2 regions of the Actinoallomurus sp. CA-142502 genome follow, and region 1 is predicted to be linked to the other one. Evidence: riboswitches for the same ligand, from Rfam matches in the RefSeq annotation. Region 1 holds a riboswitch; the other holds the start of a gene.
What was found. Region 1 has a riboswitch for S-adenosylmethionine ahead of thrC (threonine synthase). Riboswitches for the same ligand answer to the same signal wherever they lie in the genome.
Positions count from the first base shown of each region.

Region 2: another riboswitch for S-adenosylmethionine. It lies ahead of ACQEV1_RS41515 (aminotransferase class V-fold PLP-dependent enzyme); the one in region 1 lies ahead of thrC (threonine synthase).

Region 1 is NZ_JBNJMY010000001.1:2,132,013-2,139,096, forward strand. Features, by position in the region: gene ACQEV1_RS10405 (serine/threonine-protein kinase) at 1-839, opposite strand, end outside; gene ACQEV1_RS10410 (RNA polymerase sigma factor) at 894-1,445, shown strand; gene ACQEV1_RS10415 (helix-turn-helix domain-containing protein) at 1,445-1,888, shown strand; gene ACQEV1_RS10420 (VOC family protein) at 1,947-2,354, shown strand; gene ACQEV1_RS10425 (alpha,alpha-trehalose-phosphate synthase (UDP-forming)) at 2,385-3,806, opposite strand; SAM riboswitch class I at 3,986-4,154, shown strand; gene thrC (threonine synthase) at 4,170-5,414, shown strand; gene ACQEV1_RS10435 (MoaD/ThiS family protein) at 5,411-5,689, shown strand; gene ACQEV1_RS10440 (cold-shock protein) at 5,941-6,141, shown strand; gene groL (chaperonin GroEL) at 6,414-7,084, shown strand, end outside.
Region 2 is NZ_JBNJMY010000001.1:8,902,931-8,910,014, forward strand. Features, by position in the region: gene ACQEV1_RS41510 (transglycosylase domain-containing protein) at 1-2,515, shown strand, start outside; SAM riboswitch class IV at 2,593-2,706, shown strand; gene ACQEV1_RS41515 (aminotransferase class V-fold PLP-dependent enzyme) at 2,743-3,993, shown strand; gene ACQEV1_RS41520 (SseB family protein) at 4,140-6,656, shown strand; gene ACQEV1_RS41525 (hypothetical protein) at 6,653-7,021, shown strand.

The DNA of each region.
Region 1 (7,084 bases):
GCCGGGGCGCGGTCGCCGTACGCCGGGCCGGGCGCGCGGTGCCGGCCGGACACCTGCGAGAGCGGCCCGGCGAGCGCGGCGGCGAACGCCTCCGCGGTGGGCCAGCGGCGCTCGCGGTCGGCCTCCAGTGCCCGCATCACGATCTCGTCGACGGCCGGCGGCACGCCCGGCCGGAGCGCGCTCGGCGGCGCCGCCACCGGCGCCGTGCCCGGCGCGCGGCCGGTGAGGAGGTGATAGGTCAGCGCGCCCAGGCCGTACACGTCGGCGCGGACGTCGAGGCCGCCGCCGAACCGCGCCTGCTCGGGCGACATGTACCCCGGAGTGCCGACCGGAAGGGTGAACGCGCCCGAGGCGTGCGCGAGCGCCTTGGCGAGGCCGAGGTCGGCGATCAGCAGCCGCTCACCGCCGTCCGTGGTCGACTGGAACAGCACGTTCGACGGTTTCAGGTCGCGGTGGATGACGCCGAGCCGGTTGATGACCTCGACGCCCCGCGCGACCTCCGTGGCCAGCCGGAGCGCCTCGGCCACCGGCAGGTCGCGGTCGCGCATCCGGTCCGCGAGGGTGCCGAGGTCGGCGTAGGACATGACGAAGTAGGGGCGCCCGTCGGCGAGTTCGCCGATGTCGTGCACGCGCACGAGCCGTTCAGAGTCGGCACGGCGCAGTATCTTGGCCTCCTCCAGGAAGCGGCTGCGTACGTCGAGGTCGTCGATGAGTCCGCCGGCCAGCACCTTCACCGCGACCTGGGCATCGAGAACCTCGTCGTGGGCGAGCCACACGGAGGCGAAGGCTCCCGATCCCAGAACACGATCGATTCGGTAACGGCCGACGGCCGAAGGCATGGACACCCCCGTATCATGCCCAATGCGGGGCGATGCTGAGGGCGAGGACGGGTCATGGCGTACGACGAGCGGACCGAAGAACTGGCGAAGCGGGCCGCCGGGGGTGATCGGGCGGCTCTCGAGGCACTGCTGCGGGTGATCGAGCCGGACGTGCTGCGGCACTGCTCGCGGTTCCTCCCGTGCCGGCAGGACGCCGAGGAGGCCTGCCAGGACGCGTTGATGCAGGTCGCCCGCAACATCAACCGCTTCGAGGGCCGGTCGCGGTTCACGACGTGGCTGCACGTCGTGGTGGCCAACTCCGCGCGTTCGACCTACCGGTCGCTCAAGCGCCGCTCGATGGAACAGGCCGGTGAGCTGCCCGACCAGCGGCCGGACCCGCACCGGACGAGCGTCATCGCCGGCTCGCGCGTGGACATCCTCGACGCGATGGAGGACCTGGAGCGCCGCAAGCCGGACCTCATCGAGGCGCTGGTGCTGCGCGACGTGTCGCAGCTGGAGTACACCGAGATCGCCACGCAGCTCAACCTGCCGCTGGGCACGGTGAAGTCGCGCATCCACGAGGCACGCAAGCAGGTCCGCCAGAGTCTCGGCGACGGCTACAACTGATGCCGGGCCCGGTCCCGGCCGTCGCCCATCTGCGGCGCGCCCGCGACCTGATCGACCGGCGGTTCGCCGAGCCGCTCGACCTCGACGCCATGGCCCGCGCGGCCGGATTCTCCCGCTTCCACTTCGCACGCGCCTTCCGAGCGGCGTACGGGGAGACGCCGCGCGCCTACCTCACCCGGCGTCGCGTCGAACGCGCCCAGGACCTCCTGCGTGCCGCGAACCTCACGGTCACCGAGATCTGCCACCTGGTGGGCTTCTCCAGCCTGGGCTCCTTCAGCGCGCGGTTCTCCGAGCTCGTCGGCGTCCCGCCCACGGAGTACCGGCGGCGGCACGTGGAGCGCGGCGCGCGGCCGCCGATCCCCGGATGTTTCCTCATGGCCTGGTCCCGGCCGCTGCCGGGCGGAGCAATCGCGGAGAAGCCGCCGGTCACCGGCCACTCGTAGGCTCGTCGGAAACCGCCACTGACGAGGGGAAATGCCAATGATCAGCCAGATGTCCCACATGACGATCTTTGTGCTTGACCAGGAGCGGGCCCGGGAGTTCTACACCGAGAAGCTGGGCTTCGAGGTGCGCGCCGACATCACGATGGGCGGAGAGTTCGACGGCGCGGGTCAGGGCTTCCGCTGGCTCACCGTCGGTCCGCCGGACCAGCCGGACTTCGAGGTCATCCTGGCCGACTGCTCCATGGGCCATGACGAAGGCACCGCCGAGCAGATCCGTGAGCTGGTCGCCAAGGGCGCGCTCAGCACGGGAGTGATGGACACGCCCGACTGCCGCAAGGCGTACGAGGAGCTGTCCGCACGCGGGGTGGTGTTCCTGCAGGAGCCGGCCGAGCGGCCGTACGGGATCGAGGCCGTGCTGCGCGACGACTCGGGCAACTGGTTCAGTCTGACGCAGCGGACGCGGTGACCGCGCGCGGCGTACGGCCGGCGCCGGACCTCAGCCGAGAGCGGCGAGCTGGTCGGCGAACCAGCGCTGGGGCGGCAGGGCGGTCGCGACGGTGGCGAGGCGCTTGCGGCGTTCGGCGCGTTCGTCGGCCGGCATCAGCAGGGCCCGGTGCAGCGCCTCCGCGGTCTGCGACACGTCGAAGGGGTTCACCATGATGGCGTCGTCGGACATCTCGTCGGCGGCGCCCGCCTGGTCCGACAGCACGAGGGCACAGCCGTTCTTCGACAGCGTCGGGCCCTCCTTGGCGACGAGGTTCATGCCGTCGCGGATCGGGTTCACCAGCAGCACGTCGGCCAGGCCGTACGCCGCGAGCGAGCGAGGGTAGTCGTCGTTGACCTGCAGAATCAGCGGGTCCCACGTGCCGTCGCCGAACTCGTCGGAGATCTCGGCGGCGATCCGCTGCACGGCGGCGGTGTACTCCCGGTACTCCGGCAGGTCGTGCCGCGACGGGTAGGCGAACGCCAGGTGCACCACCCGGCCGTGCCACTCGGGGTGCTTGGCAAGCAGCTCGCGGTACGCGGCCAGGCCGCGCACGATGTTCTTGGACAGCTCGGTGCGGTCGATGCGCACGATCAGCCGCCGGTCGCCGACCTGCTCGCGCAGCGCGGCGGCGCGGGCGGTCACGTCCGGCTCGGCGGCGCGGGCCCGCAGGGCGTCGCCGTCGACGCCGAGGCCGTGCACGCCGACGCGGGTGACGTGACCCTGGTGGGTGACCGTACGGGCCGCACGGTCGACGTCGGCGCCGAGGATCTCCGCGCAGCAGTCGAGGAACGCCTCGGCCCAGCGCCGGGTCTGGAACCCGGCGTGGTCGGCGCCGAGAATGCCCTCGAGCACCTGGTTCCCGATGTCGTCCGGCAGCAGCCGGTAGTACTCCGGCGGCGCCCACGGCGTGTGCGAGAAGTGTGTGATCTTGACGTCGGGCCGGCGTTCGCGCAGGAGCGTGGGCACGAGTGTCAGGTGGTAGTCCTGCACGGCGACCTTCGAGCCCGGTGCGGCGTCCTGGGCGAGGGCGTCGGCGAAGGCCGCGTTGTAGGCCTCGTAGGACTGCCAGTCGCGGCGTGACCGCGCGTCGAAGAGCGGTTTGTTCGGGGTGTCGTACAGCATGTGGTGCACGAACCACAGCGTGGAGTTGGCGACCGCGTTGTAGGCCCGGTGGAAGGTGCCCGCCGGGATGTCCAGCATGCGGACGGCGCCGATGCCGGGGACGTCCAGCCGGCCCTCGGTGGCGCGTCGCGCCGCGGTACGGTCGGCGTCGGACAGCGTGGCGCAGACCCACAGGATGTCGCCGTCCAGCTCGGCCAGCGCGGAGACGAGCCCGCCGCCGCCGCGTCGCATCGAGAGTGCGCCGTCGTCGGCGAGGGAGAAGGAGACCGGACCACGGTTGGACGCGACGAGCACCTGCGTGTCAGCCATGGGGGGAGAGTAACCGGCGGCCGTCGTCCGCAATCGCCGAAGGTCGGCCTCTGTCCGTTTCGTGACCATACGGATGCTCGCCGTGGCGTGAGATGTGTCTCTGCGTCTCGCGCGCTGAGACCGCGGGCTGGCCAAAGAACCGGTCAGTCACGTATACAGTTCCTGATACAACTCAATACAGCTCATCCAGAGGGGTGGAGGGACCGGCCCGTCGAAGCCCCGGCAACCCTCCCGGACACGCGGTCCAGTGCGGCGCAGCCGCGCCGCAACTCGCCGATCAGATGCGAGGCCGCCCGGGACAGGTGCCAACTCCGGCTCGTGACCAAGGTGGCACGAGAAAGATGAGGAGAGAGGCCTCGCTCCATGTCGCAGACCGCCGTCCGAAACCTCGGCCCCGCGACCGCACTTGCGTGCCGCGAATGCGGTGAATCCTACGATCTCGGCCCACGCTACGCCTGTGAGCAGTGTTTCGGCCCCCTGGAAGTCACCTACGACTACTCCCGCGTGAGCCGGGAGCGCATCGAGGCGGGCCCGCGCAACATCTGGCGCTACCGCGACCTGCTCCCGGTGCCGTCGAACGTCGCCGACACCCCGAACACCGAGCCGGGCTTCACCCGCCTGGTCCGCGCCGACAACCTCGCCGAGGCGCTCGGCGTCCGCACGCTGTGGGTGAAGGACGACAGCGGCAACCCCACCCACTCGTTCAAGGACCGCGTCGTCGGGGTCGCCCTCGCCGCCGCCCGCGAGCTGGGCTTCAAGGTGCTGGCCTGCCCGTCCACCGGCAACCTCGCCAACGCGGTGGCCGCCGCGGCGGCGCGCGCGGGCATCCGCAGCGCGGTGTTCGTCCCGTCCAACCTGGAGCAGCAGAAGATCGTCACGACCGCGGTGTACGGCGGCACGTTCGTCACCGTGGACGGCAACTACGACGACGTCAACCGGCTCGCCTCCGAGATCGCCGGCGAGCAGGAAGACTGGGCGTTCGTCAACGTCAACGTGCGGCCCTACTACGCCGAGGGCTCCAAGACGATCGGGTACGAGGTGGCCGAGCAGCTCGGCTGGCGGCTGCCCGACCAGATCGTCGTCCCGATCGCCTCCGGCTCGCAGCTCACCAAGATCGACAAGGCGTTCCAGGAGCTCATCAAGCTGGGCCTCGTCGAGGACAAGCCGTACAAGGTCTTCGGCGCCCAGGCGACCGGCTGCTCGCCGGTGGCGGCGGCCTTCAAGGCCGGGCACGACGTCGTACGGCCGGTCAAGCCCGACACCATCGCCAAGTCGCTGGCGATCGGCAACCCGGCCGATGGCCCGTACGTCCTGGACGCCGTCCGGCGTACCGGCGGGGCCATCGAGGACGTCTCCGACGACGAGGTGGTGGACAGCATCGCGCTGCTCGCCCGCACCGAGGGCATCTTCGGCGAGACCGCCGGAGGCGTCACGCTGGGCTCCCTGCGCAAGCTGCTGGCCTCGGGCGCGCTCGACCCGGGCGCCGAGACCGTGTTCATCAACTCCGGTGACGGCCTGAAGACCCTCGACGCGGTGGCGCCGATCGCCAAGCCCTCCGCGAACATCGCTCCCACCTTCGACGCTTTCCGAAAGGCAGGCCTGGTATGAGCTCGATCAGCGTGCGTATCCCGACGATCCTTCGGAACTACACCGGCGGTGAGTCCGAGGTGACCGCGTCCGGGACGACGGTGCGTGAGGTCGTGGCGGATCTGGAGGCCAGTTTCTCCGGTATCGCCGCCCGTATCCTTGACGAAAACGGCAAAATTCGTCGTTTTGTCAACGTCTACGTCGGCGAAGAGGATGTCCGATTCGCCGACGGCCTCGACACCGCCACCCCTGATGGCACGCAGGTCTCGATCATCCCTGCCGTCGCCGGCGGTTAGGCGGACGCTCGCGTCAGGGCATTTTTTACTAGCCCGTGCCGAAGTTCCCATTTCTATAAACTCACATTGACCAGGATCGGCCGTCCGTTCATCTTGGGTAAAGGGTGTTCCACGGACCGTAGCCGTGTGTATGGTCGGCGATGGTCATCGCGGCGCACCCGTGCTGGCCGTCGGGTTCCGCGCCTCCGGCGGGCTCGAGTCGGTAGCCGTGGGAATGACCACGGGAATTGCCCTGGTGGGAGTTGTTAGGAATGGCACAAGGCACCGTCAAGTGGTTCAACGCGGACAAAGGCTACGGCTTCATCGCGGTCGACGGTGGCAGGGACGTGTTCGTGCACTATTCGGCCATCCTTGCTGATGGTTACCGCAGCCTCGAGCAGGGGCAGCGGGTCGAGTTCGAGATCACGCAGAGTGACCGGGGTCCGCAGGCGGAGTCGGTGCGCCCGCTCTGATCCGTATAGCTCGGTCCAAGGCCCGGCGCCTGGTGCGCCGGGCCTTGACGTGTCGCTGACCAGGTAGGACGGGGTACGGCTTGCACTCTCCTGGGTAGAGTGCTAAACACGACATTGGCACTCGGCCATTGAGAGTGCCAGCCTTGAATAAGCGATCGAGGCGACGAGGCCTCACACCCGGCGGCGGCATGGAAGCCGCCGGACAGGTCGTCCGTCGCGGGCGTCGACTCGATCCAGTGATAGCCACCCTGTTCCGGGAGGATCTGGAGCCTATGGCTGCAAAGATGATCGCGTTCGATGAGGACGCGCGGCGCGGCCTCGAGCGCGGCATGAACCAGCTCGCCGACGCCGTCAAGGTCACCCTCGGTCCCAAGGGCCGCAACGTCGTTCTGGAGAAGAAGTGGGGCGCCCCCACGATCACCAACGACGGTGTATCGATCGCCAAGGAGATCGAGCTCGAGGACCCGTGGGAGAAGATCGGCGCCGAGCTGGTCAAGGAGGTCGCGAAGAAGACCGACGACGTCGCGGGTGACGGCACCACCACGGCCACCGTGCTGGCCCAGGCGCTGGTCCGTGAGGGCCTGCGCAACGTCGCCGCCGGCGCCAACCCGATGTCGCTGAAGCGGGGTATCGAGTCCGCGGTCGAGCGGGTGAGCGAAGAGCTCTCCAAGATCGCCAAGGACGTGGAGACCAAGGAGCAGATCGCCTCCACCGCCTCCATCTCCGCCGGTGACACCTCGATCGGCGAGATGATCGCCGAGGCGATGGACAAGGTCGGCAAGGAAGGCGTGATCACGGTCGAGGAGAGCCAGACCTTCGGTCTGGAGCTCGAGCTGACCGAGGGCATGCGCTTCGACAAGGGCTACGTGTCGCACTACTTCGTGACCGACCCGGAGCGCATGGAGGCCGTCTTCGACGACCCCTACATCCTCATCGCCAGCTC
Region 2 (7,084 bases), 6.8 Mb from region 1:
GAACGACCCCGAGGACACGGCGCACGACACGCCCGTGAGCGACGCCGACCCGGCCGCCGAGGAGACTCCTGTCCGCGGCGCGGCGACCACCGCCCGCGACATCCCGGTCGCCGGTATGCGCGACACGGACGACGAGCGCGACGAAGCCGACCGGAACGACGACACGTCCGAACGCGACCTCGCCGACGACGACGGCGAAAAGGGCGACGACGCCACGGCCGCGACGCCCCCTCCGGGCGACACCCCCTCCCCCGGATCGACGGACGAGCCCGCCCCGGCCGACGCGACCAAGCCGGTCATCATCCCGCCCGAGGACGACAAGGCCGACGAGGACGCGGACGAGCCCGGGGGCGTACGCCTCGCGGCCGCCGCCTCCAAGGACGCGCCGGGAAAGCCCGCCAAGGCGGGAAAGAAGACCAAGAAACCGCAGGACCGCCGCATCAAGTACGCGCGGCGGGCGGCGTACGTGCTCGGCGTCCTGGTGCTGCTGCCCATCATCGGCTTCATCGTCGTCTACCTGATGACACCGGTCCCCAGCTCCGCCCAGCCCACCGCCAAGGCGCAGCAGTCGGTGTTCTACTACAACGACGGCAAGACGGTCATCGCGCGCACCGGCGACTTCGACCGCCGCCCGATCGACCTGAAGGCCGTCCCCCCGCAGGTGCGCGACGCGGTCATCTCGGCGGAGAACCGCAGCTTCTACAGCGACTCGGGCGTCTCGGTGAAGGGCTCGGCGCGCGCGGTCTGGGCGACGCTGACCGGCGGTTCGATGCAGGGCGGCTCGACCATCACCCAGCAGATGGTGCGCAACTACTACAGCGGCCTGTCCCAGCAGCGCACCGCGGGCCGGAAGCTCAAAGAGATCATGGTCGCGCTGAAGGTCTCGCGCGAGAAGAACAAGGACTGGATCCTCCAGCAGTACCTCAACACCATCTACTTCGGCCGCGAGGCGTACGGCATCGAGTCGGCCGCGCAGGCGTACTACGGCAAGGACGTGCAGCAGCTCACCCCCGCGGAGGGCGCCTACCTCGCGGCGGCGATCCAGGTGCCGACCTACGCCGGCGACCTCACCATCCCGGGCGCCCAGGGGTACATGCAGGCGCGGTGGCAGTACGTCGTCAGCGGCATGGTCCAGATGGGCGCCATCAGCCAGCAACAGGCCGCGACGATGAAGTTCCCTCCCCCGGCGAAGCAGAAGCAGAAATCGATCTACGCCGGCGACAAGGGCTACATGGTCAGCCAGGCCAAGGCCGAGCTGCGCCGCATGGGCTACACCGACAACCAGATCAACATGGGCGGGCTGAAGGTCCGGACCACCTTCGACAAGGACCTCATGGCCGCCGCGCGGCAGGCGGTCAAGCAGAACATGCCGTCCGGCACGTCGAAGAAGATCCTGACCGGGCTGGTGTCGATCGATCCGGACAACGGTGAGATCAACGCCTTCTACGGCGGCAAGGACTACGTCGACCAGCAGTTCAACAACGCCTTCGACGCGAAGGTCCAGGCGGGTTCGGGCTTCAAGCCGTACGTGCTGGCCGCCGCGCTGGCCGACGGCGAGAGCCTCAACACCTACGTCGACGGCAGTTCGCCGCAGCGCTTCGCCGGGGTCGATCTGCAGAACGACAACAACGAGAACTTCGGCATGGTGAACCTCGTCACCGCGACGCAGGACTCCATCAACACCGCGTACCTCAACCTCGGCCAGAAGGTGGGCCTGGGCAAGGTGGTGTCGATGGCGGAGAAGGTCGGCATCCCGGCCGCGCAGCTGGAGCCGCACAAGGACGCCGCCACGCTCCCGCTCGGCGTCGCCGACGTCAGCGTCCAGCAGCAGGCGGCGGGCTACGCGACGTTCGCCTCGGAGGGCGTCTACCACGCGCCGCACGTCATCAGGTCGGTCACCGCTCCCGGCAGCAAGCCGCGCAAGGTGTCCGAGCCGGGCAAGCGCGTGTTCAGCACGACCGTGGCGCGCGACGCGACGTACGCGATGCAGAAGGTCGTCGACGCCGGCACCGGCACCAACGCCGGGCTGCCCGACCGGAACGCCGCCGGCAAGACCGGGACGACGAGCGACGGCAAGCAGCTGTGGTTCAACGGGTTCATCCCGCAGCTCACGGCCTCGGTCGGCATCTTCCGCAGCGACAACAAGCCACTGGTCATCCCCGGCTACTCCTCGTACGGCGGTGACCTGCCGGCGCGGATCTGGCGTTCGTACGTGGTCCAGGCCGACCAGGCGCTCCACCTGCCGCCGAAGTCGTTCGGCGCGCCGTCGGTGTACACCGGCGGGGGCGGCCGGTCGACGACCGTCCCGGTCAACCCGCGCCCGCACCCGACCGGGTCGCGGCCGCCGGCCCCGCCGACGTCGGGTCCGACGGATCCGGTGCCGCCGCCGGTCGACCCGCCCGGAGGCGGCAACGGCGGTGGCGGCGAGCCGCCGACGGACCCGCCGCCGACCGGTGGCACGCAGCAGCGCGGCCTGCAGCGGCACGGTCACCGGATCCATAACCTGTCCGGCTGACCCAACCGCGAACCGCACACCCGCCCGAAGCACCCGTCAACGGGGCGCGTCGGGCGGGTGTTGTATTCTCTCCGTCAGGTCATGAGCGCCAGCGTCAAGCCCCGGCTTGCTGGCCGGCAACCCTCCGTCCGTGGCGGGGTGCCCCGGGTGATGACCAGGTCCGGCACGACCGTGTCAGGCAAGCGCGGACCCCTTCGCGGGTCCCTGGACTCCGCTGGAGGTTACGCATGTCCCCTGCGTCCGCTGTCATCGACCTCGCCCCCGCTCCCCTCCGGGTCATCGGTCAGGACGTTCCCGTCCCCGTCTCAGGCGGCAGCGTTCCGTACGCCAACCTCGACTACGCCGCGAGCGCGCCCTGTCTCGAGAACGTGCGCGCGGCGATCGACGCCGCCCTCCCCTACTACAGCAGCGTCCACCGCGGGGCGGGCCACGCCTCGCAGGTGACCACCGACCGGTACGAGCGCGCGCGGAGCACCGTGCGCGCGTTCGTCGGCGCCTGGCGCCGCGACGCGGTCGTGTTCACCCGCAACACCACCGACGCCATGAACCTCCTCGCGCACGCGCTGCCGCAGGGCACCACCGTGGTCGTCTTCGAGTCCGAGCACCACGCGACCCTCCTGCCGTGGCAGCGCGGCGGCAGGGTCGTCCGGCTGCCGGCCCCCGTCTCGCCGTCCGCGGCGGTCGCCGCCGCCGACGAGGCGCTGGCCTCCGCCCCGGCCGGACCGCGCCTGCTCGTGGTCACCGCCGCCTCCAACGTGACCGGCGAGCTGTGGCCGGTCGCCGAGCTCGCCCAGGTGGCGCGGGAGCACGGCGCGCGCATCGCCGTGGACGCGGCGCAGCTCGTCCCGCACCGGCCGTTCGACATGACCGCGCTCGACGTGGACTATGTGGCGTTCTCCGGGCACAAGCTGTACGCCCCGTTCGGCGCGGGCTGCCTCGTCGGCCGGGCCGACTGGCTGCGCGCCGCCGAGCCGTACCTGTTCGGCGGCGGCGCGACCGCCAGCGTCGGCGACCAGGTCGTCTGGTCCACCGACCCGGAGGCGCGGCACGAGGCGGGCACCCCGAACGTCCTCGGCGTCGTGGCCCTCGCGGCGGCGTGCGAGGCGCTCACCGACTGGGACCGGCTCATCGCGGAGGAGGAGCGACTGCTGGCCCGCCTGCGCACCGGCCTGGCCGCCATCCCGGGCGTACGTGAGCTGTCCCTGTGGGGCGACCTGAGCCCGCGCGTCGGCATCGTGTCGTTCGTCGTGGAGGGCCGCCGCGCACGCGACGTCGCGACCGAGTTGTCCGAAAAGTACGGAATCGGGCTCCGTGACGGAAAGTTTTGCGCACATCCGTTCCTGCGGCGGCTGCTCGGCGAGGGCGCCGGCGACTGTGAGAATGGTGACGGAACGGCGCTGCGCGCGAGCTTCGGCATCGGCACGACCGAGCAGCACATCGACCGGTTGCTCACCGCCCTGCGGCGGCTCGGTCACTGAAAGTCGCATGTCATCGACGAAGTGCACCGACAGGGCGACCCAGATGTCCGGAGCGCGCCGGGCCGTCCCACCGGACTCGGCATACTCCGCAGCACCGCCGGTTTCATCCGGGTACGGTGGACACTCCGCTATCGAGCTTCCGGGGGGTGGCGACATTGACCGACGCGTGGGAGCCAGCGAATCAGCTCGAAAACCAGCTCCGTGACGCGCTGCGCGATGGCGACCAGGACACCTACTTCAAACTCGTGAGCGGCGCGGAGCTGTTCGTTCCGCTGCCGCCGGGCGAGGCCGAGTCGGTGCTGGCCGACCCGGGGGCGTTCACCTGGCCGACCAGCACCCGCGACGGCCGTACGCAGGTGCTCGCCTACACCTCCGGTGAGGCGGGGCGCGCGTGCCTCGGCCCGGCGTACCAGCACTTCGTCCACATGACGTTGGCCGACATGGCCCGCACGTGGCCGGACCAGGAGTGGTGGCTCGCGTTGAACTCCGGCCTGCCCATCGAGGGCTATCTGCCGGCCTGGTTCATCGGTCAGCTCACCGCGGGCATCGCGCCGGTTCCCGGCGAGGAGCCGCAGCAGGGCGTCGCGGCGGCTCCCGGCGCGGAGACCGCGCCGCCCCCGCAGGCGCAGGAGGCGCCGGCGCCGCCGGTGGGCGACGCCCCGGCTCCGGACCCGGCCCTCGCGCCGCCCGTCCCGGCCCAGGAGGCCGCGCCGCCGCAGGAGTCGGTGCCGCCGACCGCACCGCTTCAGCAGGTGGCGCCGGCGACCGTGCAGAACGGCGCGAACCCGGACGCCATACCGTCCGAGGACGCCTTCGAGACGACCGTGCACGACGGCATCCCGATCATGCCGAAGCACGGCGCGCCTCCGGCGCCCGAACCCACGCCGGCGCCCGAGCCCGTACCGGCGCCCGAGCCCGTGCCGGCTCCGGAGTCCGGCCCGCCCGCTCCCCCGCCGCCCGTTCCCGCACCGGCCGAGCCGGTACCCGCCGAGCCCGTACCCGCCGAGCCTCTGGCCGCCGAGCCCGCACCGGCCGAGCCCGTGCCGGCCGAGCAGGGTCCGGTCGAGCAGGTGCCGGTGGGCGTCGCCGACCCGGTGGCCGAGCCCGCGCAGGGCGCGCCGCCGCCCGCGCCGGCGTACGACGTGCCGCCGCCGCTCGACGGGCCGCTCGACGTGGACGCGTCGCCGCTCGTGCTGCACTTCACCCCCGACGCCGAGTTCACGCCGCTCGACGAAGAGGAGCGGAGCCTGCTGGACGCCGCGACGCGCGGTGACCGCGAGGAGTTCCTGCGGACCCTGCTCGGCGTACGCCAGATCTGGGTGCCGGTCGTCGAGGGCGGCGACTCGATGCTGGCGCCGGGACGCCCCGGGTTCCAGTGGTACGTCGACGACTCCTCCGGGCGTCCCGCCGTGCCGATCTACACCGGGCCGGGGCGGATGCGCGACGCGATGGGCGGTCATCCGTTCGTGCTGTCCGACCTCGCCAAGGTGCTGCGGTTCTGGCCGGACCCGGCGCTGGAGCTGGTCATCAACGGCGGCACCGCGATCGGCGCGTCACTCCCCGGCGACCGCGTCACCCCGATGGCCGAGCAGGTCGACGCCGCCGCCGCGGCGCGGCTGGCCCGCGACTTCCCGGCGCAGAGCGACGCCGAACGCCAGATGTTCGACGTGCGCGGCGACGCGGACATGATCGTGAAGGTCCTCATGGACGCCACGGTGTTCCTGCCGGTCTGGAGCCGTACGCCGCCCGCCGTGCAGACACGGCCCGGCGACCCGTCCTTCCCCTGGTCGGCCGTTCCCGTACGCGGGCGGCCGTCCGTGCTCGCGTTCACGTCCTTCGACTGGATGAAGGCGGCGGTCGGCACGACCGGCTTCGTCATGCCGACCTTCGCCGAGCTGGTGGCGGGCTGGCCCGACCACGGCTGGAGCGTCTCGGTCAACCCGGGCACGCCGATCGAGCTGGTCCTGTCCGGGGAGCAGATCCGCGCGCTGTCCGCCGTCGGCCCGGAGCGGGTGGCCGAGGACATCCCCCCGCCCATGCCCGAGGGCGGGATGCCGCTCGGCGGCGCCGCGGCCCCGGTGTCCGTCGGCGAGCCGCGCCGCGAGGGCGACGCCGAGGCGGCGCAGGAGGCCGGGGCACGGCCCGCACCCGCCGCCGACCGGCCGGTGGAGGCGCCGCGCGGGCCGTTCGCCATCATGCAGAAGGTCGTGCCGCACGACCAGGTCGCGTGGCACCTGGAGCAGGCGTACGACCGGGTGGCCGGCTTCGTGCACCGGGTCCAGGACGTGGTCGACCTGAACACCCCGAGGCTGCTGTACGAGTCGCTCGGCCTGCTGCGCGAGGGCTCGCCGTTCCACCCGGACGACGCCGAGGTCCACGTCATCCGCTGGCCCGCGTACCGTTCCGGGCTCTACCGCATCCCGTTCGGCGGTCAGACCGAAGAGGCGATGCGGTCGTGGGGCGACGGCGGCTGGGTGCTCGAACTCCCGCCCTTCGGCGGCGACGGCTTCGCGCCGGGCAGCGCCGGCAGCATCCGCGAGTACAAGGTCGACAGCATGCGCCTGCCGCACGGCTCGGAGATGTACGCCATCGGCGGCGACGGCTCCGAACGCTTCGTCGCGCGCTGGGACGCCGACCGGCTGGTCTGGGGGGACACGGAGTGATTCGCGACGGCTACACCGCACGCTGGCGTGACGCGGAGTACGACGCCACGCCCGGCGTGGACGGCGAGGTGCGGCTCTACGCCACCGCGCCGGAGGAGGGGTTCGACGAGGTACGCCCGGGCCGGTTCGTGCGGGTCGTCCGCGACGCCGAGGTGGACGACCTGCGGTACGTCCGGACGCACTGCACGTGGCGGGGAGAGCCCTTCGTCGTCATCGGCGAGCACGGCGGCTGGGTGCGGCTGGAGTACGCGGGCGGCCGCGCCCCGGTCGCGGTGGCGCTGGGCCTGGAGACGGTCGACGCCGGCGTGTACCAGATCTGGGTCTCACGCGAAGAGATCGACCAACTACGCGAAGAGAACATTTAGGGCATTGGAGGCGACAAGTTCGCCTGCCCTGTTGATTGATCGGGCTTGACGTGATCGCATGAT